2 regions of the Nocardioides sp. NPDC023903 genome follow, and region 2 is predicted to be linked to the other one. Evidence: predicted binding sites of a transcription regulator. Region 2 holds the regulator's gene; the other holds the start of a gene.
What was found. The regulator LexA, encoded in region 2, represses DNA repair genes until DNA is damaged. The targets are predictions, from matches to a motif close to TCGAACANNTGTTCGA.

Region 1 (14,491 bases), on a different contig from region 2:
CAATGGTACGGACCAGCGGGTCCCACTCACGACTTTCCGAACCGGCTACCCCGGCCGGTAATGTGATTGTTATGAGCGACTTGCGGCTGGCGGAGCAGGATCTGGGCGTCCTGGTTGAAGAGTGGATCGACTGGGCCACGGCCGCGTCGTTGCTCGGAGTGACCGTGGGGAAGGTGCGCACGATGATCCGCGAGCACGAACTCGCGGCGGCGGTGCCGCCGGGCGTCAAGGGCCAGCACATCCCGGCCCTGTTCATCCAGGATGGCCTGCCGGTCAAGGGTCTGAGCGGGCTGCTGCACGTGCTCCACGACGGACGCTACGACGACCGCGAGATCATCGCCTGGCTCTTCCTCGACGACGACCTTCCCGGCCGCCCGATCGACGCGCTTCGGGAGAACCGCGGGTCGGAGGTCAAGCGCCGGGCTCAGGCCATGGCACTCTAGACCCGCCCGTTCCGTACGTCTCGGAGGAACCTCGTGAGGTCGAAGTACGCCCTGGTTGGCCTGGTGATCGCCGTCCTGATGGCGCTGGTCGCCGGATGCGGAGGCGGCGGTGACTCCGGCGCGGGCGGTGGCGGGAAGACCGGCACCGACCCGGAGAGCGGCCTCGCCTGGATCGCGGAGTCCGATCTGCCGCCCGAGGGCGTGGAGACGCTCGAGCTGATCGACGCCGGCGGCCCGTTCCCCTACCCGGGCAAGGACGGCAGCACCTTCGGCAACCGCGAGGGGATCCTGCCGGACGAGGCGTCGGGCTACTACGCCGAATACACCGTGCCCACGCCCGGCTCCGATGACCGCGGCGCGCGGCGTATCGTCACAGGCGAGGGTGGGGAGTTCTACTTCACCGAGGACCACTACGAGTCGTTCTCACGGATCGACCGGGGGTGATTGAGATGAGTGGACTGGCAGGGCTTCTGGCCGGGAAGGCCGATCCCGGCGTCTATCGGTGGCACACCGAGCTGGCCGCGGCCGACCTCTCCGACTCGGTGACCGGCGCCGGCTGGTCGCTGGCGCAGATCGCCGTCGTGGCCGAGACCAAGGACGAGGTGCTCGGCGCCATCGGTGCCGCGCTGCGGTTTCCGGCCCACTTCGGCCGCAACCTCGACGCGCTCTGGGACTCGCTGCGCGATCTCTCCGCGCCCACGGTGCTGCTGTGGGAGACCTGGGGATGCGCTGCGTACGCGGATCGTGCCGGTTTCGACAAGATCGTCCGGGTCCTCCAGGAGCGGTCCGCGGAGATCTCCGAGGACCGCCCGGCGTTCACCGTGCTGCTGCGCGGGGACGGCCCGGAGACGGACCTGCCCGACCTGGGCTGATCACCCGACGTTGACGGTACGCGTCGGGTAGCCGGTGGCTCCGTCGGGAGCGGGCGGCGCCTCGTCGGCGGTCTGCGGAGTGCCGGTGCGGTCGTAGGCCCTTGCCTGGATCTGGTGCTCGCCCTCGGTCGCGTCCCAGCGGTAGGTCCACTGGCGCCAGGTGTCGATGCTGTCCTCGGCGGCGAGCGTGGCGGGCTCCCAGGGGCCGTCGTCGACGCGTACCTCGACCTTGCTCACGCCGCGGTGCTGCGCCCAGGCGACACCTGCGACGGTCACCTCGCCGGGCGTCGTGTCCTCGCCCGGGATGTCGATGCGGCACTCGGTCTTGATCGGTCCCTCGGCAGACCAGCCGCGGTCGGTCCAGTAGGCGCGGAAGTCGGCGAAACGGGTGACCTCGAGGTCGGTGAGCCACTTGGTCGCCGAGACGTAGCCGTAGAGGCCGGGCACGACCATGCGTACGGGGAAGCCGTGGTCCTGGGTCAGCGGCTCCCCGTCCTGGGCGATCGCGAGCAGCGAGTCGCGGCCGTCGGTGAGCGCCTCGAGCGGGGTGCCGATGGTGATGCCGTCGGCACCGGTGGACTTGACCGCGTCGGCGTCGGGGGAGAGGCCGGCGCGCTTGAGGACGTCGCGGATGCGTACGCCGGTCCAGGTCGCGTTGCCGATCAGGTCACCGCCGACCTCGTTGGAGACGCAGCAGATCGTCACGCGGCGCTCGTAGAGCGGCATCGCGAGCAGGTCCTCGTAGGTCAGCTCGACCGGGTTGTCGACCAGGCCGTGGATCTTGAGCCGGTAGTCGGCGAGGTCGACGCGTGGGGTGAGCAGGGCGATGTCGATGCGGTAGAAGTCGTCTACGGGGGTCAGGTGGGGCGTGAGGCCGTCGATCCGGAGCTCTGCGCCTCCCGGGAGGGGCGCGGCGGGGGAGACGGCTGCCGGGATGGGCAGCTTCGTCGCGGGGTGCCGGCGGCCGGTGACCACCTTCGCGCCGACGCCGCCGACCGCGCCGACCGCGGTCACGGCGGCCGCGGCGACCAGGAACCTGCGACGGTCGAAGCCGTCGGGCGCCTCTGCCTCGGTGGGCGGGCTGTCGGTGTCGCGTAGGGGCCGGGTGAGGAGGATCAGTGCGGTGATGCCGACCGCGAGGCCGATCACGATCGCGACGATCCCGGTTGTCCCGTTGCCGGCCCGGTCGGCCAGGAGGGCGGCGATGTCGATGGCCCCGAGGAGCAGCAGCATGCCCGCGCCGAGGGCGGGGCGGCGTACGGCCAGGGCGCCGGCCACTCCGAGCAGGACCAGCGTGACCAGCCCGACGCAGCCGAGCAGGATCGGCTTGTCGGCGGTGCCGAAGGTGGCGACCGCCGCCTCCTTGAGCCAGCGCGGGGTGAGGTCGATGACCCGGTCGCCGAGCGCGAGCAGGGGAGAGGCGCCGCCGGCGAGGGCGGCGATCAGCTCGGCGACGCCGAGGCCGAGCACGCCGGCGGCTATGCCCGCGACGGGGCCGTACGGACGTCCGAGGAGGATGCGGGATGCCATGCTGTGGGTTCGTGGCCGATCGATGGTCGGATGGGACCAATCCTCCCACTCTTCGGCTGCGAACCCGGAGTGAGATCGGTCATTTGTCGAAAGGGGTGCGCGTGCGGCGAGCGCTGCGGGTCGTGGGCGACGAGACGTCACCCGACCCCGATGACGACCTGGACCCGGCGGCGGTGCTCGCCGCGGTCGCCGGTGGCGACCTCGATGCCTTCGGCCGGCTCTACGACGACCTGGCTCCGCTCGTCTTCGGCGTCGCCCGGCGGGTCGTGCGCGACCCCTCGCGTGCGGAGGAGGTGACCCAGGAGGTGTTCACCGAGATGTGGCGCCAGGCCGCCCGGTTCGACCCGTCGCGCGGCTCCGTCCGGACCTGGGTGCTGACGATCGCGCACCGTCGCGCCGTCGACACCGTGCGCTCCTCGCAGGCCTCGCGAGCGAGGGAGGAGCATGTCGCCCGGCGTGAGCCGGTCGACGTCGCCGGCCCGGAGGACGCCGTCGTCACGGCGGCGGAGCACGAAGGCGTACGCCGCTGCCTGGACTCCCTCACCCCGCTGCAGTCGCAGGCCGTTCGGCTGGCCTACTACCAGGGCTTCACCTATCCCGAGGTCGCCGAGCTGCTCGGCCGGCCGCTGCCGACGGTGAAGTCGCGGATGCGGGACGGGCTGATCCGTCTTCGTGACTGTCTGGAGGCTCGCGATGGCGCCTGACGTACACGGCCTGGTCGGGGCCTATCTCCTCCATGCGTTGGAGCCTGCCGAGCGAGCAGAGGTCGAGGCGCACCTGGCTGCCTGCCCTGACTGCCGGGAGGAGGTCGACTCGCTGCGGTCGGCGACCGCGTCGCTGGCCGATGAGGTCGCCGAGACACCTCCGGCATCGCTGCGCGCGAGCGTGATGCGTACGGCCTCGGAGACTCCGCAGCTCCGGCCCGTCGTCGCGGCGGACCGCGCTCGCCGTCGTTGGTTCGCGGGCGTGATCGCCGCGGTCGCCGCCCTGGTCATCGGTGTCGGCGTGACGGTAGGCGTGGTCGTACAAGACGACGACCCGCCCGCCATGACCGCCGCCGAGGTGATGTCGGCCCCCGATGCGAGGATGCACAAGGAGGAGACGTCCGACGGCGAGCTGATGGTCGCGATGTCCCACGAGATGCACATGGTCGCCGTCGACACCGCCCATCTCGACCGCCCTGCCGGGATGACCTACCAGGTCTGGTGGCACACCGACGCCGGCATGGAGTCCGCCGGCGTCCTCGACGAGGAGATGGCCGTCGCCGTACCGGTCGAGGACGGCGACCTGATGGTCACCATGGAACCCGAGGGCGGCTCCGACAAGCCGTCCGACAAGGTCCTCTTCGAGATGCCCGCCACCTCGCTCTAGACGCTTCGGCCGCCCGGGGTGACGTCTCGGCTAGACCGTGCGCTGGGTGGCGGCGGTGGCGAGGGCGCGCAGGACCTCTGCGGCGTTCGCGTCGAGGACTCCTGACGACTTGGCGTCGTCGAGGGCGGTGAGGCCCTGGTCGGCGAGCTCGGTGATGGTCTTCTCGACCTGCTGCTCCGCGCCGGAGGAGGCGATGATCGTACGTAGCTCCGCGACCTGGTCCTCCGTGAGCGGCTGGCCGAGGGAGCGGTCCAGGAGGTCGGCGTCGGCGGGCGGTGATGCCTTCAGGGCGAGGGCGACCAGGACGGTGCGCTTGCCCTCGACGAGGTCGTCGCCGGCGGGCTTGCCGGTGACCGAGGGGTCGCCGAAGACGCCGAGGAGGTCGTCGCGGAGCTGGAAGGCCTCGCCGACGGGGAGGCCGTAGGCCGAAAGGGCCTCGATCTGCTCCGGGGAGGCTCCGGCCAGGGCGGCGCCGACGTGGAGGGGGCGCTCGACGGAGTACTTGGCCGCCTTGTAGCGCACCACCTTCATCGCCGCTTCGACGTCCGCCGCGCCGCGCGCCTGGACGGTGATGTCGAGGAACTGCCCGGCGATCACCTCGGTGCGGGTGTGGTCGAAGACCGACAGGGCGGCGGAGGTCTCGGAGTCCCCGAACCCAGAGGTACGCAGCAGCTCGTCCGACCAGGTCAGCAGCAGGTCTCCGAGGAGCACGGCCGCGGCATCACCGTAGGCACGGGACCGGCCCGGCCAGCCCGCGGCGGCATGGTCGGCCTCGAAGGCGCGGTGCGCGGAGGGCGCTCCGCGCCGGGTGTCGGAGTCGTCGATGACGTCGTCGTGGACGAGCGCCGAGGCCTGGAGCAGCTCGAGCGCCGCGGCGGCGCGTACGAGCGACTCCTCCTCGGCCGGCGAGGGGGCGGGGCGGACCGCGTGGAAGCCCCAGTAGCAGAACGCGGCGCGCAGCCGCTTGCCTCCGGACATCGACTCGCGGGCCCGGCGCAGCAGCGGTTCGACCTCGTCACCGAGCGGAACCAGCCGCTGGGACTGTGTCTCGAGAAAGGTGTCCAGTGCCCCCTGGACGCGACTGCGGAATTCATCGGCGTCCCACGTTTCATTCACTCTCCGAGCCTAGGGCACTGCCTAGGATGGCCCGATGGTGACTGGACGTGGACGCTCCCTCGCGGAGCTGATCAACCAAGGCGAGCGCTCGTTCTCCTTCGAGTTCTTCCCGCCGAAGGACGAGGCCGGCGAGGAGCAGCTCTGGAACGCCGTGCGCGCGCTGGAGCCCTACCGCCCCACCTTCGTGAGCGTCACCTACGGTGCCGGCGGCTCGACCCGTGACAAGACGGTCGCCATCACCGGCCGGATCGCCGCGGAGACCGAGCTGCTGCCGGTCGCCCACCTGACCTGCGTCGGCCACACCCGCGACGAGGTCGCGGGGATCCTGGACGCCTATGCGGCGAAGGGCGTCGAGCACGTGATGGCGCTGCGCGGCGACCCCGCCGAGGGACCGCGCGCCGAGTGGACCCCGACGCCGGGCGGTCTCGACTACGCGATCGACGTGGTGAAGCTCGCCCGGGAGCGCGGCGACTTCCGCATCGGAGTCGCCGCCTTCCCGGAGGGCCACCCGAGTGCCGAGTCGCTCGAGGCCGACGCCGACGTGCTGGTCGCCAAGGCGAAGGCCGGCGCGGAGTTCGCGGTCACCCAGATGTTCTTCCGTGCGGCCGACTACTTCGGCCTCGTCGACCGGGTCCGAGCTCGCGGCGTCGACATCCCGATCCTGCCGGGGATCATGCCGATCCTGAACCTCGCCGCCATCCGCCGCCAGAGCGAGCTGATCGGCGCCGAGGTCCCCGAGGAGATCGTGGAGCGCCTCAGCGCCGCCGGTCCCGAGCCCGCCGACATCCGTGCCGAGGGCATCGCGGTGGCCGCCGAGCTGTGCCAGGAGCTCCTCGACGGAGGCGCGCCCGGGCTGCACTTCTACACGCTCAACCGCTCCAAGGCGACGCTGGAGATCTTCGCCAAGCTCAACGTCACGGTCTAGACCGCGCTCATTTCTCGGCAGGCCCGATCGACTGCGCGACCAGCGCGGACGACAGCCCGGCGAACGGCAGCCCGGAGCCGGGCGTGGCGTGGGCGCCGGCGGCGTACACGTTCGGGAGAGGGGTGCGCGGCCCGAGACGCTGGAACACCGTGCCGCGCCCCGACCACTTCACGCCCAGCGGTGACCCGCGCCAGCGGCGTACGAGCTCGGCGGCGCCCAGGTCGACACGGTGCACGACGTGCTCGCGCACATCGATCTTGTGGCGCGCCAGCGCCAGCAGGACGTCCTCCATCAGCTTGCCGTAGGAGTGGATCGTCCAGGCGTGCTGCCCCTCGGGGGCGAGCCCGCGGGTGCGTACGACAAGAGTGGGCTCGCCGTGGAGCACCAGTTCGTCGGGCAGATCGACCAGATGCTCGGGCAGCGAGGAGAGCCCGAGATGGAACGTCATCGGCGGGATCGCCGGCAACGTGCGCTCCACGAACGGCCGCAGGGCCGGCAGCGAGCGCGGGTCGAAGGCGAGGACGACCGCTCCGTCGGCGCCGAGATCGATCTCTCCGGCGGTGGTGCTGACCGCGACCGCCCGCCCTTCGCGTACGACGATGTCCTCCACCCGGGTCGCGGTCTGAACCGAGACCCGGCGGGTGGCCATCCGGGCGGCGAGCACCTCGGCCACCACCCCCATCCCGCCCTCGACCCGCCAGGCGCCGAACCGCTGCTCGAGATAGGCGGTCAGCCCGGCCCAGGCAGGTACGTCACGCAGCTCCTGCCCCGCGGCGACGAACGGGTGCGCCGCGACCAGCCGGAGCCGCTCGTCCTTGAACGTCTTGCGCAGCCGCTTGTGGAGGGTCTCGCGGGACCGGAACCGTTCCGCGACGGCGGAGGGCAGCGCCGAGGGCTCCCACGGCACCTCGAAGTAGTGCTGGCGCAGCACCTCCCAGTCCTCGCTGAACCGGGCGACGTAATCGGTCCATCGCTGGCCCATGCCAGGGCCGAGCTCGTCGAAGGCCGCCAACTGGGCGCCGCGGGTGCCGCCGGGGATCGAGACCGAGGTCTTGTCGGCGAACCGGTGCTCGCGGATGACGTCCATCGGCACCAGCTCGAGCTCACGCTCCGCGGGCCGACCGGACTTGCGGAACAGGTCGCGCATGACCGCGGGCAGCAGCGTCGAGGTCGCCGAGGCGTCCCAGGTGAACCCCTCCTCGCGCACCGGCACCAGAGCGCCGCCGAGCTGACCGGAGGCCTCGAGAAGGGTCACCGAGTGGCCGAGCTTGGCCAGCCTCGCGGCGCTGGCCATCCCGGCGTACCCGCCCCCGAGGACGACGACGCTGGTCACTGGACGGGGTAGGGCTTGGTGGTGCCGTCGGAGGGCTCGTCCGGCGGCGGGGCGCCCCGTCTTCCGCGGCGGGTGAGCCTGCGCCAGCCCCCGCGAACGGTGCGGATGATGAAGTACACCAGCACCAGCCCGGTCGCCAGCAGGACCGCGGCGATGCCGGCGGCGGCCAGCGGATGCTCGGTCGCGAACCAGACCACGCCGAGGACCAGGCCGTCCTCGGCCAGGCTGACCACCGAGTTGGAGACCGGCTCGGGGGAGGTGTTGACCGCCAACCGCTCGCTGGCCTTGACCAGATGGGACATCAGCGCCGAGGTGCCGCCCACGACGCCGGCGACAGCCGCGTTGAGCGAGTCGGCCTCGCCGGCGAGCAGGACACCGATCACGGCGCCGATCGTGGGCCGGATGAACGTGGAGATCGAGTCCCAGGTCGAGTCGATGTAGGGGATCTTGTCGGCGACGAACTCGATCGCGAACATCACCCCCGCGGCCGCCAGCACCGGCCAGGTGCCGAGCACGTCAGGGATCTCCTCGGCCCCGGTCGTACGCTGCACGACGCCGAGCACCAGCACGACCAGGTAGGCGTTGATGCCACTGGCCCACCCGCTGGAGAAGGTCAGCGCTAGAGATTCCATGGAGACATCTTGGCCTACGCCACCGACAGTTCGGACCCGGCCCGAGACCAAGCGCACGCGATCCCGTATTTACCTCCGTTGTGCCCCGTGCGGCAGAATGGGCTGATCAACGCAGAGTTCACCCCCACGTCGCAAGGAGACCGGATGACCATGACGACACCCGACGAGAACGAAGGTGTGGTCGTGAACGAGGACCTGGAGGCCACTGTCGAGGTGGCGGCCCTCGCTGCCGAGCCCGTGCCGCGGGAGATGACGTGGGCGATTCGCCTGATCGTCGGTCTGATCGCGTTCAGCGCCGTCGTGGTCGTGGTGATGGTGCTGACCTCCGACGAGTTGGTGCGCGCGTGGGCGGAGGGCAACTCCTCGGCCAAGCGCATCCTGGAGACCGAGGGGCTCGAGGCCCTCATCAACCCGCCCACCGACAACCGGGTCAGCGCGCCGGCGTTCATCGCCCCCGCCATCACCCTGTTCGGCGTGATGGCCGGCATGCTCGGTGTGCTCGCGGTCTTCCTCCGCAACGGCTTCGAGTGGGCCCGCATCGTGATCACGTTCCTGGTCTTCATCTCCGCGGTGGCCAGCGTCGGCGGCATCCTGACCGGCCCGCCGGTGATCATCAGCGTGCTCACCGCGATCGCGATCGTCATCGCCGCGGGGCTGCTGGTGGTCATGTGGCTGCCAGCCAACACCCGCTACATCCACCCGCCGCACCTCATCCGCGGCGCCGTCGCCGACGACTGAGCGACCCGCAGCACCCCTCGACACGCCCCGTCCCCGATTCGTCCTTGTGACTGTCGGTGGCGGGGTGTAGTTTGATCTCGTGTTCGAACAGATGTTCGAACAACCAGGCTCTGGCGGGCGTCGTCCTCGACCCCCGACGCCCGCCGGAGCCGTCCACTGCGGGGTCGACCGTGAGCGAGAAGGACGACCCGATGCATCTGCTGCCGGCGACGACACACAGCTACCTCTTCCGCGCCACCGAGTCCCTCGCGGAGGCGATCGTGGCCGACGACGTGCCGAGCAGGTACGCCATCGCTCATGTCGCCGCCCTCCAGGCCGCGGCGGCGCTGATCGCCGCCCGCACCGACCCCGTCGAGGCCGCGAGCCGTGCCGGCCGCCGTCGTCCGTGGAACGCCTGGGTCCGTCTCAAGAAGGTCGCGCCCGAGCTCTCCGAGTGGGCCGACTACTTCGCCGCCGGCGCCGCCAAGCGCGCCGCCGCTGAGGCCGGCTCGATCCGGGCGGTCACCGCGGAGGAGGCCGACGACCAGGTGCGTGACGCCGACCGGTTCCTCGCCGTCGTCGAGGAGTCCCTCGGGCTGATGGCCCACACCTCTCCGGCCACCCGGCTCCCGCACGACCGCCTCGTGGGCTGATCCAGGTGTGGCGTACGCAGGGTGGGAGGCAGGGCCTACGCTTGGCCCCATGTCAGCTGGCTCCGCTTCCACCAGTCGTCGGGCAGGCGCCCGGACCGTCGCCGTCTGGGACGCGCTCGACCCGGTCCTGGCCTCCGGCCCGCTCGACGTCCTCGACATCGGCGGCGGCACCGGCACCTCAGCCGTACGCATCGCCGGGCTCGGCCACCGGGTCACCGTCGTCGACCCCAGCCCCGACGCGCTGGCCGCGCTCGACCGCCGGGCCCGCGAGGCCGGCGTCTCCGTCGACGCGCGCCAGGGTGACCTCGCCGCACTCTCCGACGTCGCCGACCCGAGCGGTGCCGACGTGGTGCTCTGTCACGGTGTCCTCGAGGTCGTCCCCGATCCCGCGGCGGCGCTGGCAGGGATCCGCGAGGTGCTCCGTCCCGGCGGCACGCTCAGCCTGCTGGTCGCCCAGCGCACCGCCGCCGTCCTCTCCCGCGCTCTCGCCGGCCACTTCGCACAGGCCGCAGAGCTCCTCGACGACACCACTTCGCAGGGGCGCTCCGGTCGCCGCTTCGCCCTCGACGAGGTCACCGGGCTGCTCGAGGCTGCCGGCTTCGCGGTCTCGGATGTTCGTGGCGTACGTGTGTTCGTGGATCATGTTCCTGGGTCGCTGCTCGATGTCGATCCCGGTGCGACCAACGCGCTGGTCGATCTGGAGCAGGCGGCGTCGACGCGCCCGGATTATCTGCCGCTGGCTTCGCAGCTGCATTTGCTCGCTTCGCTTCGCTGACGGCTCGCTTCGCTTCGCCGGTTGGCGCCGACGCGGCGCAAAGGTCCCGCCTCCGCTAGCGCTCCGGCGTGACATTTGCGCCGAGTCAGCGCTTGTCCGCGTCCTCGGAGGATCGGGGTGACCTCCTCCGCTGGCGCTCCGGAGGTCACCCCGATCCTCCATGTCGACATGGACGCCTTTTTCGTGTCCGTGGCGATCAGGCACCAGCCCGAGCTGTGGGACCAGCCGGTGGTGGTCGGGGGACATGCCCGTGGCGTGGTGACCTGCGCCAACTATCCGGCGCGGGCCTACGGCGTGAAGGCCGCGATGCCGGGGTCGATGGCGAGACGGCTGTGCCCCCAGCTCGTCTCGGTCCGGCTCGACTTCGGTGAGGTCGCCGAGGTCTCCCACCAGGTCCGCGAGATCTTCCGCCGCGCCACCCCGCTGGTGGAGGTGGTCAGCGTCGACGAGGCGTTCCTCGACGTACGGGGAGCGACCAGGCTCTTCGGGAGCCCCGAACAGATCGCCCAGCGGATCCGCCGCCAGATCGCCGAGGAGCTGAGCATCACCTGCTCGGTCGGCGTCGCGCCGACCCCGAGCGTGGCCAAGGTCGGCAGCCGCAAGGCGAAGCCCGACGGCGTCGTGGTCGTCCGGCCGGAGGAGATCCCCGGCTTCCTCCACCCGCTCGACGTCGGAGAGCTCTACGGCGTCGGCCCGAGCACCCGGACCCGGCTGCGGCGGCTCGGCTTCGAGACGGTGGGCGACATCGCGCGCACCCCGGTGCCGACCCTTCACCAGATCCTCGGTCCACGCCTCGGCGGCCACCTGCACCGGCTGGCCACCGGCACCGACCGGCGCGAGCTGACCGGGCGGCTGGGCCCCGACCTGCCCGACCGGTCCACCGGAGCCCAGGAGACCTTCGGTCACGACCTCAGCGACCGCGAGGACATCGTCCGCGAGCTGCTGCGCCTCTCCGCCCGCGTCACGCGCAGGATGCGGCGGGCCGGCACAGTCGGCCGCACCATCGCACTGACCGTCCGGTTCACCGACTTCAAGACCATCTCGCGCTCCCGCACGCTGCCCGATCCCACCGACGTCACCCAGGAGGTGCACGCCACCGCTGTCAGCCTCTACGACGAGCTCAACCTCCGGGGCCGGGCCCTGCGCCTGGTCGGGGTCCGGGTCGAGCACCTGGTCACCAGGGAAGGCACCGACCGGCAGCTGGTGCTCGGCGAGCGGGAACGGGGCTGGTCCGAGGCCGACCGCGCCATCGATCAGGTCGCCGAACGCTTCGGATCGAGCCTCGTACGCCGCGCGAGCCTGCTGGATCAGGGGCGGGGTTGACGCACCTGCCACCTCGCTTGACACAATCGGTCGTGGTTGTGCCATGTGGCAGAACGTCAAGGGACAAGAATTTTCTGGGCTCACTACCGCCTTCAGGGTGGCCAGCCTAGACTTGGAGATGCCCCAACAGGACATGGGAGGTACGGTGCCACTCTCGGAAGAGGAGCTTCGCCTGCTTGAGCAGATGGAGCGCGCGCTCTCGGCGGAGGACCCGAAGTTCGCCTCCGCCCTCCGAGGCACGGCTTTGCGCCGTGCCCAACGTCGACACGCGGTCCTCGCGGGCATCGTGCTCGCCGGTGGAGTCGCGTTGCTGATGACCGGTGTGATCTCACGGATGTGGATCGTCGGGGTGGTCGGCTTCCTGGTGATGCTGGCCTCGACCTCCGTGCTGCTCACCGCTCTTCGTGGTGCTGCCGCGGTCGAGGAGGACGATGGGGACCACACGCCCCGCACCTCGTTCCTCGACCGGGCCAGCGAGCGCTGGAAGCAGCGCCGCCGCGACAACGACCTCTAAGAAACGACCTCTAAGAGGAGATCAGCTCCCGCTCGGACCGGGTAACCGGTCCGTCGGTCGCTGGTGCCGGCGGACGGCGGAAGACCGACGCCGGCCACAGGCGTGCCCGGCGACGGGCACGCCGATCGGCGTTCTCCCTGAGCGTGGCCGAGACCAGGCGTACGTCGTCCCCGACCGCCACGGTGTCGCGATGCTCCGCGTAGCGGTTGCGCTCGACGGCGGCGACGATCCGCTGCAGAGCGAGCATCGGCTCGCGACCCTGCAGATGCGGAGCCAGGCTGGTGGCCTCCTCCCGCGGTGAGCGGGTGCCGGACCAAGGGAGACCCAGGTCGATCGCGGTGTCACCCAGCTCGGTCCAGCCGGCCTCGGCATCACCCGCGAGCCGCGTCGTACGCCGCCGGCGCCGGATCACGGCCGGCGCCGCGAGCGCGATCAGGCCGACCAGAGCCCCGATCCCCAGACCGGTCCAGACGGCGCCGGCGTTGGACTCCTCGGTGCCGGTATCGGCCACCTCCGCCGTGTCGGGCTCCTCGCGCTGCGGTCGGTTGGGCACCGGCGCGACGCTCGTGCCGGCGCTGGGAAGAGGGGCCTCCGGCTCGTTGCTGGCATTGCCCAGCGCACCCGTGGTGTAGCCGGGCTCGCTGGTGTCGGCGGCCGCCGGCGTGGGCTCGAAGCGGATCCAGCCGATGTCCTCGAACCACAGCTCGGGCCAGGCGTGCAGGTCGCGGCCGCGGAACTGCCACACGCCGTCCTCGTCCCGGTCGCCGCCCAGGAAGCCGAAGGCGACCCGCGCCGGGATGCCGAGCTCGCGAGCGAGCACGGCCATGGCCGTGGCGTACTGCTGGCAGTAGCCGACCTTGTTGTCGGTCAGGAAGTCCAGCAGGGCCGCGCTGTCGGTGCCGACGTCACGCTCCAGGCTGTAGGTGAACTCGCCGCTGTGCCGGAACCAGTTCTGCAGAGCGACCGCCTGGGCGAACGGCCGGTCCTGGCCGGCGGTCCGCTCCAGGGCAATCTGCTCGATCTCGTCGGGGAGCAGCGGCAGGTCGGTCATGCCCGGTGGGGCGCCGACGCCGGGGTCCCCGGCGGCGAGAAGGCGCTCCTGGGTCGGCTCGACGGGGGCGGCGGTCATCCGCCACCTCGTCCCGGCCACGGTCTGGTCCCTGCCCTCGGTGGACATGAAGTCGAGGGTGTCCTCGTCATAGCGCCACGGCCCCCTCGCGGTGACCTCGAGGGGATGGGCGAAGATCGGGAGCCAGGTCGACTGGAACTTCGCGCTGGCCTTCAGCTGATAGGTCGTCGGATCGCCGAGCAGGGTCGGGTCGGACATCGGCGGCTCGAAGGTGGCCACGCCGCTGTTGTCGGAGGGCACGTCGCGGTTGCCCGAGGTCCACTCCGTGCCGGTGAACTTGGTCAGGGCCCCGACGCGTAGATAGGACGGGGGAGTCTCGGTGTCGCCGTAGACGGGAGTCACCGACACCATCACCTGGTCGCTCTGCCGGCGCAGGTCGTCGTAGAGCCCGACGGTCGGGTTGATCACTCGCAGCGGCCCGTCGCCGTCGCCCGGACCCAGGCCGGGCAGGGAGACGCTCGGGCTGGGCAGCCAGGCCGGGGCGAGCAGGGCGATCGCGACCGCGGAGACGCCGATGACCGCCGGCCCGGCGGCAGGCGCCACCGGGAGGTCGTCGTCGAGGCGCCGGCCCCAGCGGCCGAGCTGCTGGGCACGGTCGAGGCGCAGCATCACCAGGAACGAGGTCGCGGTGAGCGCGAAGACGACCCAGGAGACCCCGCCCCAGCCGCCGGCGCCGATGATGCTGAACGGCACCGTGAAGACGCCCAGCACCACGAGCCCCATCATCGGCGGGCGCCGCAGCGAGACCGCCAGGATGTCGGCCAGCAGCACCGCCGCGACACCGCCCGGGATGAGGTACGGCGCCACCTCCGCCCCCGACATCGGCAGGTCGAACGGGTTGAACGCGACGTACGCCTCGGTCATCTCGGCCGTGACCCGTGCCCGGCCGCCGCCGGTGACCGGGAAGGGGTGCTGCACGACCAGGAGGCTGGTCGCGATCGTGCCGAGCAGCACCTGCAGCAGGACCACGACCGAGCCGTGCACGCGCAGCAGCCGCGCGGAGATGCCGGTGCCGACCACGAGCAGGCCGGCAACCAGGATCGGGCCGAGATAGGGGAACCGGGTGCTCGTGAACGAGCCCCAAGACGACAGCGCGAACAGCACGGTCAGGAAGCAGGTCAGTGGCACCGCCATGGCGGGCACGACGCCGCGGGTGTC
Region 2 (14,491 bases):
CCGGACCCCGCGACGTACATCGGACGCGGCAAGGTCGAGGCGCTCAAGGAGATCGTCGCCGCGACCGGCGCCGACACCGTGATCGCCGACGGCGAGCTGGCGCCGAGCCAGCTCAGGAACCTCGAGGACCGCACCGGGGTCAAGGTCGTCGACCGGACCGCGCTGATCCTCGACATCTTCGCCCAGCACGCCAAGTCCCGCGAGGGCCAGGCGCAGGTGGAGCTCGCCCAGCTCAGCTACATGAAGCAGCGGCTTCGTGGTTGGGGTGGCAACCTGTCCCGCCAGGCCGGTGGCCGCGTCGCCGGCGGTGCCGGTATCGGTGGCCGTGGTCCCGGTGAGACCAAGATCGAGACCGACCGCCGCCGGATCAACACCAAGATCGCCAAGCTCAACCGCGAGCTGAAGGCGATGAAGGGCACCCGCGACACCAAGCGTGCCGACCGCAAGCGCCACCACATCCCGGCGGTCGCTATCGCCGGCTACACCAACGCCGGCAAGTCGTCGCTGCTCAACCGGCTCACCGGTGCCGGGGTGCTCGTCGAGGACGCGCTCTTCGCGACCCTGGACCCGACCACCCGCCGCACCACCACCGAGGACGGGCGGGTCTACACGATGTCCGACACCGTCGGGTTCGTGCGTCACCTGCCTCACCAGCTCGTCGAGGCCTTCCGCTCGACGCTGGAGGAGGTCGCCGACGCCGACCTGGTCGTGCACGTCGTCGACGGCTCCCACCCGGACCCCGAGGGTCAGCTGGCGGCGGTGCGCGAGGTCTTCGCCGAGATCGGTGCCAGCGAGGTGCCGGAGCTCGTCGTGATCAACAAGGCCGACATCTCCGACCCGCTGGTGATCGCCAGGCTGCTGCGCGCCGAGCCCCACTCGGTCGCGGTCTCGGCCAAGACCGGCGAGGGCATCGACGCGGCCATCAAGGCCGTCGAGACCGACCTGCCGCGTCCGGGCGTGGAGTTCTCCGCGCTGGTTCCCTACGAGCGGGGTGACCTGGTCAACCGGATCCACCAGCACGGCGAGATCGACCACCTCGAGCACACCGCCGAAGGCACCGTCGTCAAGGGCCGCGCCAATGCGGACCTGGCCGGCGAGCTGGCTGCGTACTCTGCATGATCTTGGGCGCTGATCTCGCCCGCTGATCCGGCGTTGCGACATTGGCGATGACAGGATCGTCCCTCACACTTGGGACGATCAGTCGTCGGAGGGCAGGGATGCGGACACAGGTACGCCACGCGGCGCGCGCCACGATCGTGAGCGCGCTGGTTGGTGCTGTCCTGGTGGCCACCCTCGCGGGCTGTGCCAGCAAGGACGACGGCGCGCTTCCGGGGCAGGATGCGAGCCACGAGAACCACGTGACCCAGGACCTGTGCACCCGGCTGGCCGCGGAGTCGGTGACCCGCGCCTCGGTGGTGACTGGGGCCGGCGAGCGGGTCGTGGTCATCGGCGACTCCTGGGCCTCCGGCTTCGGGCTGGACGACCCCGGCATGTCCTGGCCGCGCTACCTCGACGGTGAGGTGCGCGTCTCCGGCTTCGGTGGCACCGGCTACTCGCACGACCTGATGGAGCGGTGCGGTCCGATCTCGTTCCCCGAGCGGGTCCCCGACGCGGTGGCGCAAGGGGCCGACCTGGTCGTGCTCGAGGGCGGCATCAACGACTCCAAGAGCGACCTCGACGACGTCGAGAAGGGCTTCCGGGCCACCCTGGACGAGCTGAAGGACCACGAGGTCATCGTGCTCAGCGCCCCCAAGGTGAACTCCCGCGCCAAGGCCATCCGGGTCGTCAACAAGATGATGCGGCGGGTCTCGGCGGAGTACGGGGTGACGTACATCAACGTCTTCGACCTCGAGCTGCCCATGCTCGAGGACAACACTCACCTGACGGTCGCTGGCCACATGCAGTTCGGGGAGATCGTCGCCCGGCGGATCGCGGAGAGCCGATCTGAGACTGTCCCCGCCCACGGCTAAAGTTGCCCGGGTGACCGTAACCGAGACCGCTTCCCAGACGCCCGTACGTGAAGCCCTGGCGGACGCGGTCGCGACCCTCGGCGGGGCCACCCGCGAGGGTCAGGTGCTGATGGCCGACGCGGTCGCGCAGGCCCTGGCCGACGAGGAGCACCTGCTGGTCGAGGCCGGCACCGGCACCGGGAAGTCGCTGGCCTACCTGGTCCCGTCGCTGCTCCACGACAGCCGGGTCGTGATCGCCACCGCGACCCTGGCGCTGCAGCATCAGCTCGTCGAGCGCGACCTGCCGCGCCTGGTCAAGGCGATCGGCTCGCGCCCCGGCGTCGACGCGTCCTACGCCGTCCTCAAGGGCCGCTCCAACTACGCCTGCCTCCACCGGGTGCGCGAGGGCGCTCCCGACGACCAGGGCACCCTGGTAGACGTCCCGATGGGCCCGATGGCCGAGAAGGTCCTCGAGCTGCGCAGCTGGGCCGAGAAGCAGGCGGAGAAGGGTGGCAGCGGCGAGCGTGACTCCGCGCCCCGCCACACCGACCGCGAGTGGCGACAGGTCTCCGTCAACCACCGCGACTGCCTCGGCGCCGCCAAGTGCCCCTTCGGCGAGGAGTGCTTCGCCGAGGTCGCTCGCGACAAGGCCCAGAAGAGCCACCTGATCGTCACCAACCACTCCCTGCTCGCGATCGACGCGATCGAGGGCGTGCCGATGATCCCGGAGTACGACGCCGTCGTGATCGACGAGGCCCACGAGCTCGTCGCCCGGGTGACCCAGGCGGCGACCGACGAGCTGACCGCGGCCGAGGTGGAGCGGGCCGCCCGGCGGGCCCAGAAGCACATCGAGGGCTCCGAGGCCGACGACCTGGCCGATGCCTCCGACGCGTTGCGGGCGGCGATCAACGAGAGCTCACCCGGGCGGTTCGTGACCCTCCCCGAGGTCATTTCCGACGCGCTCGTGCTGGTGCGCGACGCCGCTCGGTCCGCGATCTCCGCGCTGCCGAAGCCGAAGGACTCCGAGAGCGCCGATCCCGGGTTCCAGCAGGCCAAGGGCGGTCTGCAGGAGGTCTTCACGACCGCAGAGCGGATGGCCGCCGCCTCAGAGCACGACGTGATCTGGCTCAACGAGGGCGGCGATCCCCAAAGAAATAATGCCAGGCCGCCCCGCCTCTGTGTCGCGCCGCTGCAGGTCTGGGCGCAGATGCGCGAGAAGCTGCTCACCGAGAAGACCGTCGTCTTCGCCTCGGCGACCCTCAAGCTCGGCGGCGACTTCGGCCCCGTGGCCGGATCCCTCGGGCTCAAGGCGGAGGAGCGCACCGAGGTGGGCGTCGGGGCGCAGCGTACCGATGACGTACTGCCGTGGATCGGGCTCGACGTCGGCAGCCCGTTCGACTACGGCAAGCAGGGAATCCTCTACGTCGCCCGCCACCTGCCTCCTCCCGGCCGCGACGGCATGGGCGCCAAGACCCTCGACGAGATCGTCGACCTGGTCGACGCCGCCGACGGACGTACGCTCGGGCTCTTCTCGTCCCGGCGTGCCGCCGAAGCCGCCGCCGAGGTCGTGCGCCAGAAGCTGCCTCACCTGACCACGTTGGCCCAGGGCGACGCGCAGCTGCCCGAGCTCGCCGCGCAGTTCGTCGCCGACCCCCACACGGTGCTCTTCGGCACGCTGTCGCTGTGGCAGGGCCTCGACGTCCCCGGCGACACCTGCCAGCTCGTGATCATCGACCGGATCCCGTTCCCGCGACCTGACGACCCGCTGATGTCGGCCCGGCAGCAGGCGGCCGACAAGGCCGGCGGCAACGGGTTCATGCAGGTCGCCGCCACCCATGCGGCGCTGCTGCTCGCGCAGGGGGCAGGTCGACTGATCCGCACCACCACCGACCGCGGCGTCGTGGCCGTGCTGGACGCCCGCCTGGCCACCGCCCGCTACGGCGGATTCCTCAAGGCCAGCCTGCCGCCGATGTGGGCCACGACCGACCCCGATGTCGTACGCAAGGCCCTCAAGCGGCTCTCGGAGATGGCCTCCGCCTGACCCAAGCCGAGTCGGCGCGTTCTGACCGAAATGCACGCCGAGTCGGCTCGTTACAACGAGCCGACTCGGCGTGGTTTTGGGTCAGCGGTAGGTCTTCGCCCACCAGCGGTGGGTGGCCTTGTCGGGGGTCGCGATGCCGTGGCACGAGAACGCGGTGCCCTGGCCGCAGTTGAAGTTGCTGCTCGCGTTGGCGAAGGTCACCTCGACCTTGCCAATCCGCTTGGAGGAGAAGCCCTCGATGGTCTTGGTGGCGATGCCCTTGCTGTTGGGCTTGAGGTAGAAGACGCCTCGGGTGCCGTCGGTGCGGAAGACGCTGACCACGGCGCCGTTGGCGTTGGGCCGGGCCACGTCGACCTTGACCCGCAGCTTCCAGCCCTTGCCGACGTTCTTCGGGACAAGGCGCTGGGAGGCGTACGTCAGGTGCTTGAGGGTGAACTGGCCGTCGACGGTCTGGTGCTTGGCGGGCAGCGCGGTGCGGCCGTCGTAGACCGGCGCGTAGTAGGCGCCGCCCTCGCTGTAGCTCTTCGAGGGGGCTAGGTTGGCGGCGGCGAAGCGGGTGTACTGCAGCTTCAACGTGGTGCCGCGGGCGGCGAGCGCCTGCCGGACGGCGGTGGTGGAGTAGGTCGACGGCGCTCGGTTCCAGATCGAGAGGACGACCTCCGGCAGCGTCCCGCGCTCCTTGGCGAAGCGCTCGGAGAGATAGCGGAAGAAGATCCAGTTGCCGTAGATGCCGAGGTTGGACGCGTTGGAGTTGTCCAGCGGCTTGCGCTGGTCCTCGAGCTGGCCGTAGCCGAGGTACTGCCGGTTGTCGTTGATGCTGTCGTAGACCTCGTCCTCGACCCAGGTCGCGGTGGACTCCATCATCCAGCGGTCCTCGCCGGCGTCGTAGGCGAACTGGACCGCGTGGAAGTATTCGTGAGCGGCGGTCACCCGGAGGTTCTCGGTGGGCGTGTTGACCGTGCCGTACTCGCTGGTGGCGTAGTCGTTGTCCATGACGCAGTAGGCCGTCGCGGCCGTCTTGGAGACCTTCGTCTCGGGCGCGCAGTAGCCGTAGTAGCCCTCGTCGTAGAGGTTCTCCAGGTAGATGTCGACCTTGCCCGGGGTGACCGCCTTGTCGGCCGCGGGCTTGCGGTAGCCCGCCTGCACGTAGAGGTTGTGGACCTTCGTGACCACGTCGCGGACCTGGTTCGCGTACGTCGTCGAGGCGGCGTCGCCGCCCTTGCCCGGCGTGTAGTGAACGCAGACCACGTCGCTGCAGGTCTGGGTCGCGGTGCGCGGGCGGGCGAGCAGCTCACGGGCGGCCGCCTTGTTGGAGCCGTCCAGGGCGTCCTTGGCGTTCCACAGGTCGGTCAGCGCGATGGTCGCGTCGGGCCGGCCGGCGACGTGCCGCCCGGGCACGACCTGGCGGGCACCGCGTACCGACTGGTTGCGCTTGACCTTCTTGGCCGCCGCGAGCGCTTCCCGGGCCGCCTCCTCCGTCACCGGCTGCTCGGCGCTGGTGTCACCACCGGTCCTCACCGAGGTCGCCGGCGTCGACCCGGTTGCGGGCATGGTGGCGACGAACGTCGCGACGACCATGCCTGCGATCAAGACGAGGGAGCGTTGTTTGCGGGTGATCCGGCGGGCAATGTTTCGCATGAGATACCAGACGTTCGGGAAGGCAGACCTGCGCAGTCTAAGCGCAGAGGGCGGCTGTGTCCGGGGGACACGGCCTAGGACGTGGTCTAGACGGGCTGCGTGACGTGATGGAGCCTGTTGCTTCCGGTTGCCGTGGCGTACGACCTGGCCCAGGTGGCCGTGGTGTTGGAGTCCTTGCGCTCGCCGATGACGTACCAGTCCATCTGGGCGCGGTTGCGGGTCACGTCGAGGACGGAGTAGCCGTGGTCGTCGAAGTTGAGGTAGCGGACGTGGCGGTTGGCGGTCCGGATGATGTTCTCGACCGTCAGGCTGACCGTGCGGCGTGGCGCGCCGAGGATGTCCTTGAGGTTGTTCGAGGTCACCGAGGTGGCCACGAACTCGACCCCGGCGGTCTTGCCGAGCGGGTAGACGGCGGAGTCGTACGGCAGGTCGCAGGCCCACGCTGAGTGGATGTCGCCCGTGACGAAGACGGTGTCGGTGATCGCGTTGTTGCGGATGTGCTCGAAGAGCTCGGTGCGGTCGGCGGTGTAGCCGTCCCACTGGTCGACGTTGTAGGCGATGCCGTTGTCGGGCAGGAGGCCGGTGACGTCGTTGACCGGGCTGATCAGGCTCTTGGGGAGCGCGCCGAAGGTGACCGGGCTGATCATCACCGGGTTGCCGACGATCTTCCACTGGGCGTCGGTGAGCAGACCGTCCTTGAGCCAGGCCAGCTGCTCGTCGCCGGTGATCGTGCGGTCGGGGTCGTCGACGCCGGCGAGGTCGGTGCGGGCTACCTGCTGGGAGCGGTAGGAGCGCAGGTCGAGCATGCTCAGCTCGAGCAGGTTGCCGAAGCGCAGGCGCCGGTAGATGCTGTCGTGGAGGTGGTCGTCGATCTCCACGGTGGCAGTGCCGTCGACGCGCAGCGGCATCCACTCGTCGTAGGCCTGGTTGGCGTTGGTCTTGCGGTCGATCCAGTCGTACTCACCGGGCTCGTTGTTCTCGGCGCCCAGCAGCCAGGCGTCGTTGGCCGACTCGTGGTCGTCCCAGGTGACGATCCAGGGCAGCCGGGCGTGGGCGGCGGAGAGGTCGACGTCGCGCTTGTACTGCGCGTGCCGGATCCGGTAGTCGGCCAGCGTGTGCATCTCGTGGGCCGGCTCGTGCCGCCGGACGTCCTCGTTGGCCATGCCGTAGCCGTACTCGCCGGGGGCGTACTCGTAGAGGTAGTCGCCCAGGTGGAGGATCGCGTGCAGGTCGTCGCGGGCGGCCAGGTGGCGGTAGGACGCGAACCAGCCGGCCTGCAGGTTCGAGCAGGAGACCACCCCGAAACGTACGTTCTCCGGGGCCGCGTCGGCGGCCGGAGCGGTCCGGGTGCGGCCGACGCGGCTGGTCTGGCCGTTGTAGGTGAAGCGGTAGAAGTACCAGCTCTCCGGCGCCAGGCCGGTGACGTCGAGCTTCACGGTGTGGTCGCGGTCAGGACCCGTCTGGTGGGATCCCTTCGCGGTGACGCGGCTGAAGTCCGCGGTGGGCGAGACCTCCCAGCGGACCAGGACCTCCTCGCCCTGCCCGGACCCGGGAGTCGCGTCCGCGGTCGGCGTGACCCGGGTCCAGATGACCACGCGGTCCGGGAGCGGATCACCGGAGGCGACGCCGTGCTGGAAGTGGTTGAGCGTGCCGCCTGCGGCCTCGGCGGGCTCGGGGAGAACGATGGCTCCGGCTCCTGCGGCGGTCGCCAGCCCGGCGGCGATGAGGGTGCGGCGGTCGATCTGCGTCTGGGTCACGCTGTATGGAACGACGCAGCCGCCGGCCCTGTCATGGGCCGGCGGCTGGATTTCACGCAGTGTTCCCGGACTGGTTCCGGGAGGTGTGGCGCAGGACTCAGAGGCTGCGCAGGACCGCCGTCACCTTGCCGAGGATCGACGCGTGGGTGCCGTCGATCGGCTCGTACGCAGCGTTCTGCGGCAGCAGCCAGACCTTGCCGTCCTTGCGGGAGAGCGTCTTGACCGTGGCCTCGCCGTCGATCAGCGCGGCCACGATCTCGCCGTTCTCAGCGGTCGGCTGCTGGCGCACGACCACGAAGTCGCCGTCGCAGATGGCCACGTCGACCATCGAGTCACCGGAGACCGAGAGCAGGAAGAGGTCGCCGTTGCCGACCAGCTGCTTGGGCAGCGGGAAGACGTCCTCGATGCTCTGCTGGCTCGAGGTCTCCTCGGCCAGGATCGGTCCACCGGCCGCGATCCGCCCGACCAGGGGGACCATGGCAGCGGCGGGGTTGGGGTTGATGTCGGCCTCGGCGGTGATCGTCGACTCGGGCTCCTCGCCGGACATGGCCTTGCGGTGGGCCATCACCTCCGGGAGGAAGACCTCGAGAGCGCGCGGTCGCTTCGGGTCCTTGCGGATCAGACCACGCTGCTCCAGCGCGCGGAGCTGGTGCGCGACGCTGCTGGTGCTGGTCAGCCCGACCGCGGCGCCGATCTCGCGCATGCTGGGCGGGTAGCCGCGCTGCTCGATGCTGTCGCGCAGGTGAGCGAGGATGCGCTGCTGACGCGGCGTGAGCCCGGTCGCGTCCGGCGGCCCGTCGGGCAGCTCGCGGACGCGGCTCTTCTTCGAACCGCCTGATCCGGTGCCTGTCTTCTGCGTGGTCATGTCATCACATTAGTCCCTCTAGCACCACGACATCAAACATTTGTTCGACCTCTTGGGAGGTGCGTGTCGGCGTTCGAAAATTCTTGGGGTCGCTACTTGCGTTGTTCGAACACGTGATCTACCTTCGAACATGTGCTCGATCGAACACCTGATCGAGAGACTTGTGACCAGGAGGCCGTGAGATGAGTGCAACCGTCTATGTGCTGCCCGTAGCCGAGCCGCCCCGTCCGGTGCGGGAGGAGCGTCGCTCGACCGTGCGGCTCACCCGTCGCGGACGAGTCGTCGTGTTCGCGTTCGCGCTCGTCGTGCTCTTCGGGATCGCGCTGATCGGAGCGAAGGTGGCGTTCGCGGTGGAGAACGGTGCGGACAAAAGCCCCGCCTCCTCCGCCCACACGATGGTCGTCGGCGATGGCGACACGCTCTGGGACATCTCCTCGAAGGCCGTCGCCGGCACCGACTCCTCGATTCGGGAGATGGAGCAGAGGATCAAGGAGCTCAACAGTCTCGAGTCCTCGATGCTCATGTCCGGACAGACGCTGATCGTTCCGACCGCGCCGTAAGGCGCCGCACAGATGTCCGGCTGCTCCTTCGACCCTGGCAGCCGGCTACCGGGGAAAAGAGTGAGAGTGCTGCAGGCGATGGGAAGCGTCTGCAGCACTCTCGCTGTCTCAGGTCAGTGGCGCCCGCGATAGGGGCTGTCCGGCTCGGCCGGCGGCCACTGCTTGTTGCGCGTGCTGTGCCGCGGCGGCCACTCGTCGTCCGGCTGGACCGGCTGGACCGGCTGGACCGGCGGGTCCTGGGGCTGGCGCTGGGTGGGCATCGCCTGGGTCGCGGCGGGATCCTGGGTCAGCCGAGCCCGCGAGCCGGTCTGGCCGTAGCTGGTCGGAGCCTGGTAGGCACCGGACTGATACTGCGGCGAGCCGGCCTGCTGGGTGGGGTAGCTGTCCGTGCTGTATCCCTGCGAGCCGTACCCAGGGGTGCTCTGCGGCGTCGACGTCGGTGTCGGCGGGCTGGAGTAGTAGGGCGCCGGAGTGGGCGGTGGGCTGGTCGGCGGCTGGTAGGCCGACGCGCCGTACGCGGCGCGACTGCCGGTGTTGCCGTAGCTCTGGTCGCTGCCGGGGTAGCCGTAGGGCGACTGGGAGCCGGTGTCGGGGTAGGCCGAGCGGTTCCCGGTGTCGCCGTAGGGCGGCTGGCTTCCGGTGTCGGAGCTGTGCCGGCCGTAGCCGGTGTCGTCGTAGCCGTAGGAGCCGGTGCCGTAGTAGTCCTGCTCCGGGTAGGCCTGCTCAGGGTAGGCCTGGTCGGAGTAGGCCGGGTCTGTGTAGTCCGTCTCCTCGACGTAGGCGTTGGAGTGGCTTCCGGCGTAGTCGTCGGTTGGCGGGGTGGGGGAGCCGGAGAAGGCCCGCCAGGCCTTTCCGGCGAAGGTGAAGGTCAGGAAGAGGCAGGCGACTGCAACGACCGCCGCGATGGCGAGCTTCGCCCAGGCGCCGGAATCGCCTCCCCGTGCGTCGGCCCCGAAACCGACGGCGACCCACACGAGCACTCCCCAGATGACGAGGAAGGCCAGTGTCGCGATCGCAGGCAAGATGAAAGGTGGCCGGGGACCGCTTCTGGGGCGCGTGCCTCTCCGCGACCCGACGCGATTTCCTCCGGAGATGTTTGTCACGGGGGTCATTCTTACGCATCAGGGCCAGTCCGGCGCCCTCGAACCGGAATCTTTCGGTGTTTGACCGGCGACACGCCGGACACGCGGGTAAACCCGACCCTCGCTTGCATCGTCGTGGGGGCGGGCGTACGGTTACCACTACATCTAGTAGTTACACGGCTGTAGTTATCCACATCTAGTTCACATGAACGGGCGGATGGCCCACAGCGATGAGGGTGTTGTTCCACAGGGGCTCACGCTCATATCCACAGGTTCCACAGGCTCGGGCCGCCAATGAGACGGCCTGGATCCACAGGTCTCACGAGAGGGGCTCGACCGTGCACTGTCCGTTCTGCCGACACAGCGACACCAAGGTGCTCGACTCCCGCGTGGCCGAGGACGGTGGCCAGATCCGGCGCCGCCGGGTCTGCCAGGAATGTGGGAAGCGGTTCACGACCGTCGAGCAGATGCAGTTGATGGTGGCCAAGCGCTCCGGCGCAGCGGAGCCGTTCAGCCGCGACAAGGCGGTGCACGGCGTACGCAAGGCATGCAAGGGCCGGCCGGTCACCGAGGACCAGCTCGCCTGCCTCGGCCAGGAGGTCGAGCAGGCGCTCCGCAGCCAGGGGCTGGCCGAGGTTCCCAGCAACGAGGTGGGGCTGGCGATCCTCGCGCCGCTGCGCGAGCTCGACGAGGTGGCCTACCTGCGCTTCGCGAGCGTCTACCGGGCCTTCGGGTCGGTGGAGGACTTCGAGCGTGAGATCCAGATGCTGCGTACGGAACGGGAAGTCCAGGACTTCGAGGCAGAACATCCGGTCGAGGCCCCAGTGGGCTCCGACTAGGTCCCACGGGACACATAGACCGGCCCGGGCAGGCCGTGGGGAAGCGACCTGTCCGGGCCAATCAACGGCACAGCCAGCGAAACCAGTTAGAACAGAGCAAGGACTCCACCATCAGCACCGACCAGCAGTACGGCACAGCGATCGATGACAACAGGGGGAACGAAATGACAGACACGGCAGCAGAGGCACAGGCATCGTCGAAGACGGGCGCCGGGCTGAAGATCGAGCGGATCTTCAGCACCGAGGGCGTCCACCCTTACGACGAGATCACCTGGGAGCGGCGCGACGTCGTCCAGAAGAACTGGAAGACCGGCGAGACCGTCTTCGAGCAGACCGGAGTCGAGTTCCCCGACTTCTGGTCGATCAACGCCTCGACGATCGTGACGACCAAGTACTTCCGCGGCGCCATCGGCACCGAGAAGCGCGAGCAGAGCCTGAAGCAGCTGATCGACCGGGTCGTGAACACCTACGTCGCCTCCGGCAAGGAGAACGACTACTTCGCCACCGACGCTGACGCCGACCTCTTCGGTCGCGAGCTCACCTGGCTGCTGGTCAACCAGCACTTCGCGTTCAACTCGCCGGTCTGGTTCAACGTCGGCACCGAGTCCCCCCAGCAGGTCTCGGCCTGTTTCATCCTCTCGGTCGACGACTCCATGGACTCGATCCTGAACTGGTACAAGGAGGAGGGCCTGATCTTCAAGGGCGGCTCCGGTGCCGGTCTCAACCTCTCCCGCATCCGCTCCTCCAAGGAGCTGCTGAAGTCCTCCGGCGGCACCGCCTCCGGCCCGGTCTCCTTCATGCGCGGCGCCGACGCGTCCGCGGGCACCATCAAGTCCGGTGGCGCCACCCGCCGCGCGGCGAAGATGGTCGTGCTCGACGTCGACCACCCCGACATCGAGGAGTTCGTCGAGACCAAGGCGCGCGAGGAGGACAAGATCCGCGCGCTGCGCGACGCCGGCTTCGACATGGACCTGGGCGGCAAGGACATCTCGTCCGTGCAGTACCAGAACGCCAACAACTCCGTGCGCGTCTCCGACGAGTTCATGCGTGCTGTCGAGGAGGGCAAGAAGTTCGGCCTCCGGGCGCGTACGACCGGTGAGGTCATCGAGGAGATCGACGCCCGCGAGCTGTTCCGGAAGATCTCGATCGCCGCGTGGGAGTGTGCCGACCCGGGTCTGCAGTACGACGACACGATCAACGACTGGCACACCAACCCGGAGACGGGCCGGATCACCGGTTCCAACCCGTGCTCGGAGTACATGTCGCTGGACAACTCCTCCTGCAACCTGGCGTCGCTGAACCTGCTGAAGTTCCTCAAGGACGACGACACCTTCGACGCCGTGCGCTTCCAGCAGGCCTGCGAGGTCGTCTTCACCGCGATGGACATCTCCATCTGCTTCGCCGACTTCCCGACCGAGGCGATCGGCGAGACCACCCGTGACTACCGCCAGCTCGGCATCGGGTACGCCAACCTCGGCGCGCTGCTGATGGCGATGGGTCTGGGCTACGACAGCGAGGGTGGCCGCACGATGGCCGCCGCCATCACCTCGCTGATGACCGGTGCCGGCTACAAGCGCTCGGCCGAGCTGGCCGGTGTCGTCGGTCCGTACGCCGGTTACGCCCGCAACGCCGAGGCCCACCAGCGGGTCATGCGCAAGCACCAGGCCGCCAACGACGCGGTCCGCTCGATCAACCCGGTCGACCGCAACATCATCGACGCGGCGACCCGCGTGTGGAACGACGTCGTCGAGATCGGCAAGGTCAACGGCTTCCGCAACGCCCAGGCCTCGCTGCTCGCGCCGACCGGCACCATCGGCTTCATGATGGACTGCGACACCACCGGCATCGAGCCCGACTTCTCGCTGGTCAAGTTCAAGAAGCTCGTCGGTGGCGGCTCGATGCAGATCGTCAACCAGGTGATCCCGCGGGCGCTGAAGAAGATGGGCTACCAGCCCGAGCAGATCGAGGCGATCGTCGCCTTCATCGCCGAGCACGGCCACGTCATCGACGCCCCCGGCCTGCGCCAGGAGCACTACGAGGTCTTCGACACCGCGATGGGCAAGCGTGCGCTGCAGCCGATGGGCCACGTACGCATGATGGCGGCGACCCAGCCGTTCCTCTCCGGTGCGATCTCCAAGACCGTCAACCTGCCCGAGACCGCGACGGTCGAGGAGATCGAGCAGGTCTACATGGAGTCCTGGAAGCTCGGCCTGAAGGCCACCGCGATCTACCGCGACAACTGCAAGGTCGGCCAGCCGCTGGCCGACGGAAAGTCGGAGGGCGCCAAGAAGGACCAGGGCATGGCCACGGCTGCTGTCGCCGCCGAGGCTGAGGTCGAGCCGGAGATCGTCGAGAAGATCATCGAGAAGATCGTCTACGCGCCGACCCGCAAGCGCCTGCCGAAGTCCCGCGTCTCGCGCACCACCTCCTTCACCGTCGGTGGCGCCGAGGGCTACATGACCTCCGGTGCCCACGCCGACGGCGAGCTCGGTGAGGTCTTCCTCAAGCTCGGCAAGCAGGGCTCGACCCTGGCCGGTGTCATGGACGCCTTCTCCATCGCGGTCTCCGTCGGCCTTCAGTACGGCGTGCCCCTGGAGACCTACGTCTCCAAGTTCACCAACCTGAAGTTCGAGCCCGCCGGTCTGACCGACGACCCGGACGTACGCATGGCGCAGTCGCTCATGGACTACGTCTTCCGCCGCCTGGCGCTGGACTACATGTCCTTCGAGGACCGCTCTGCTCTCGGCATCTACTCCGCCGACGAGCGCCAGCGCTACCTCGAGACCGGCTCCTACGAGCAGCTCGGCAACGGCACCACCGCCGCCGAGCTCGTCCAGAAGCCGGCTCCGGAGCGCAAGGCTGCTCCTGTCGCCGAGCCGGTCGAGGCCGAGGTCGAGGAGGAGGCCGAGGTCGTCGAGGAGGCGCCCAAGGCCACCGCCCACACCACCGCCGAGCTGCTCGAGTCGATCAGCGGCATGGCCATCGACAGCCCGCTCTGCTTCACCTGCGGCACCAAGATGCGCCCCGCCGGCTCCTGCTACGTCTGCGAGGGCTGCGGCTCGACCTCTGGTTGCAGCTGAGCCTGAAGGCTGAATGAGTCCGGTCCCGCACCCGAGGAAGGGTGCGGGACCGGACTCGTTCATGGAGCGTGGGAGCGCAGCTCGACGAACTGGTCGCGGTTCCATCCCGAGGAGTCGAGTACGAATCTGAGCAGCACGGAGTCACCAGCGCCCACCCGATGGCGGGAGAGAGTCTCCGGCTCCGCGGTGCCGAGGCCAGGAACGTACGCATCCAGCGCTCGACGGCGGCGCTCCTCAGCGCCAGGCGGCCCAGTGACGGTGACGACTTTCGGGCCGAGATCGACGCCGGTCACGCGACCAGAACCGACCTCGTGTCGAAGTACGGAGGTTGCCCGCTCGTGGGCCTCCCGGACCGCGTGTCGATCGAGGACGGCGCCGAGGGCGACACGCGGGACGTGTCCGGAGATGTCGAGAGCGTGCTGAACGGCGCGATGGCAGGCGACGTGATCCGGGTGGCCGGTCAGACCGTCGGATCCCACGGTGAGGAGTACGTCCGGGCGCAATGTCGCGATCCCTTGGCTACGCTCGCGCCCAGTGCGTCGACCGGTGCTTGAGCGATCGTCTGGTCGAGCGCGTGGGGAGTGTCCGTCCAGCGTCCCGCTTCGCTCAGATAAGCCCAGTCGTCGATGCCCAACTGATGGATCGACTTGCTGAGCTGCATCTCCTTGCGCTGTCGTGAC

Region 1: a site for LexA is predicted at 9,044-9,059, ahead of AB0F44_RS13185 (SAV_6107 family HEPN domain-containing protein). Genes of this name have one in related genera too.

What each region holds. Positions count from the first base shown of each region.
Region 1 is NZ_JBEZZS010000010.1:76,762-91,252, reverse strand. It holds gene AB0F44_RS13240 (Rv2175c family DNA-binding protein) at 72-443, shown strand; gene AB0F44_RS13235 (ribonuclease domain-containing protein) at 477-887, shown strand; gene AB0F44_RS13230 (barstar family protein) at 893-1,315, shown strand; gene AB0F44_RS13225 (molybdopterin-dependent oxidoreductase) at 1,316-2,845, opposite strand; gene sigK (ECF RNA polymerase sigma factor SigK) at 2,947-3,549, shown strand; gene AB0F44_RS13215 (anti-sigma factor) at 3,539-4,216, shown strand; gene AB0F44_RS13210 (polyprenyl synthetase family protein) at 4,247-5,332, opposite strand; gene metF (methylenetetrahydrofolate reductase [NAD(P)H]) at 5,367-6,257, shown strand; gene AB0F44_RS13200 (NAD(P)/FAD-dependent oxidoreductase) at 6,265-7,590, opposite strand; gene AB0F44_RS13195 (DUF4126 domain-containing protein) at 7,587-8,222, opposite strand; gene AB0F44_RS13190 (hypothetical protein) at 8,367-8,960, shown strand; gene AB0F44_RS13185 (SAV_6107 family HEPN domain-containing protein) at 9,131-9,592, shown strand; gene AB0F44_RS13180 (methyltransferase domain-containing protein) at 9,642-10,367, shown strand; gene dinB (DNA polymerase IV) at 10,485-11,690, shown strand; gene AB0F44_RS13170 (DUF3040 domain-containing protein) at 11,836-12,204, shown strand; gene AB0F44_RS13165 (DUF3488 and transglutaminase-like domain-containing protein) at 12,215-14,491, opposite strand, start outside.
Region 2 is NZ_JBEZZS010000016.1:64,828-79,318, forward strand. It holds gene hflX (GTPase HflX) at 1-1,119, shown strand, start outside; gene AB0F44_RS17580 (SGNH/GDSL hydrolase family protein) at 1,218-1,970, shown strand; gene AB0F44_RS17585 (ATP-dependent DNA helicase) at 1,981-3,990, shown strand; gene AB0F44_RS17590 (MXAN_6640 family putative metalloprotease) at 4,072-5,628, opposite strand; gene AB0F44_RS17595 (alkaline phosphatase D family protein) at 5,715-7,385, opposite strand; gene lexA (transcriptional repressor LexA) at 7,483-8,250, opposite strand; gene AB0F44_RS17605 (LysM peptidoglycan-binding domain-containing protein) at 8,433-8,810, shown strand; gene AB0F44_RS17610 (hypothetical protein) at 8,924-9,832, opposite strand; gene nrdR (transcriptional regulator NrdR) at 10,231-10,731, shown strand; gene AB0F44_RS17620 (vitamin B12-dependent ribonucleotide reductase) at 10,896-13,811, shown strand; gene AB0F44_RS17625 (hypothetical protein) at 13,871-14,290, opposite strand; gene AB0F44_RS17630 (PIG-L family deacetylase) at 14,272-14,491, opposite strand, start outside.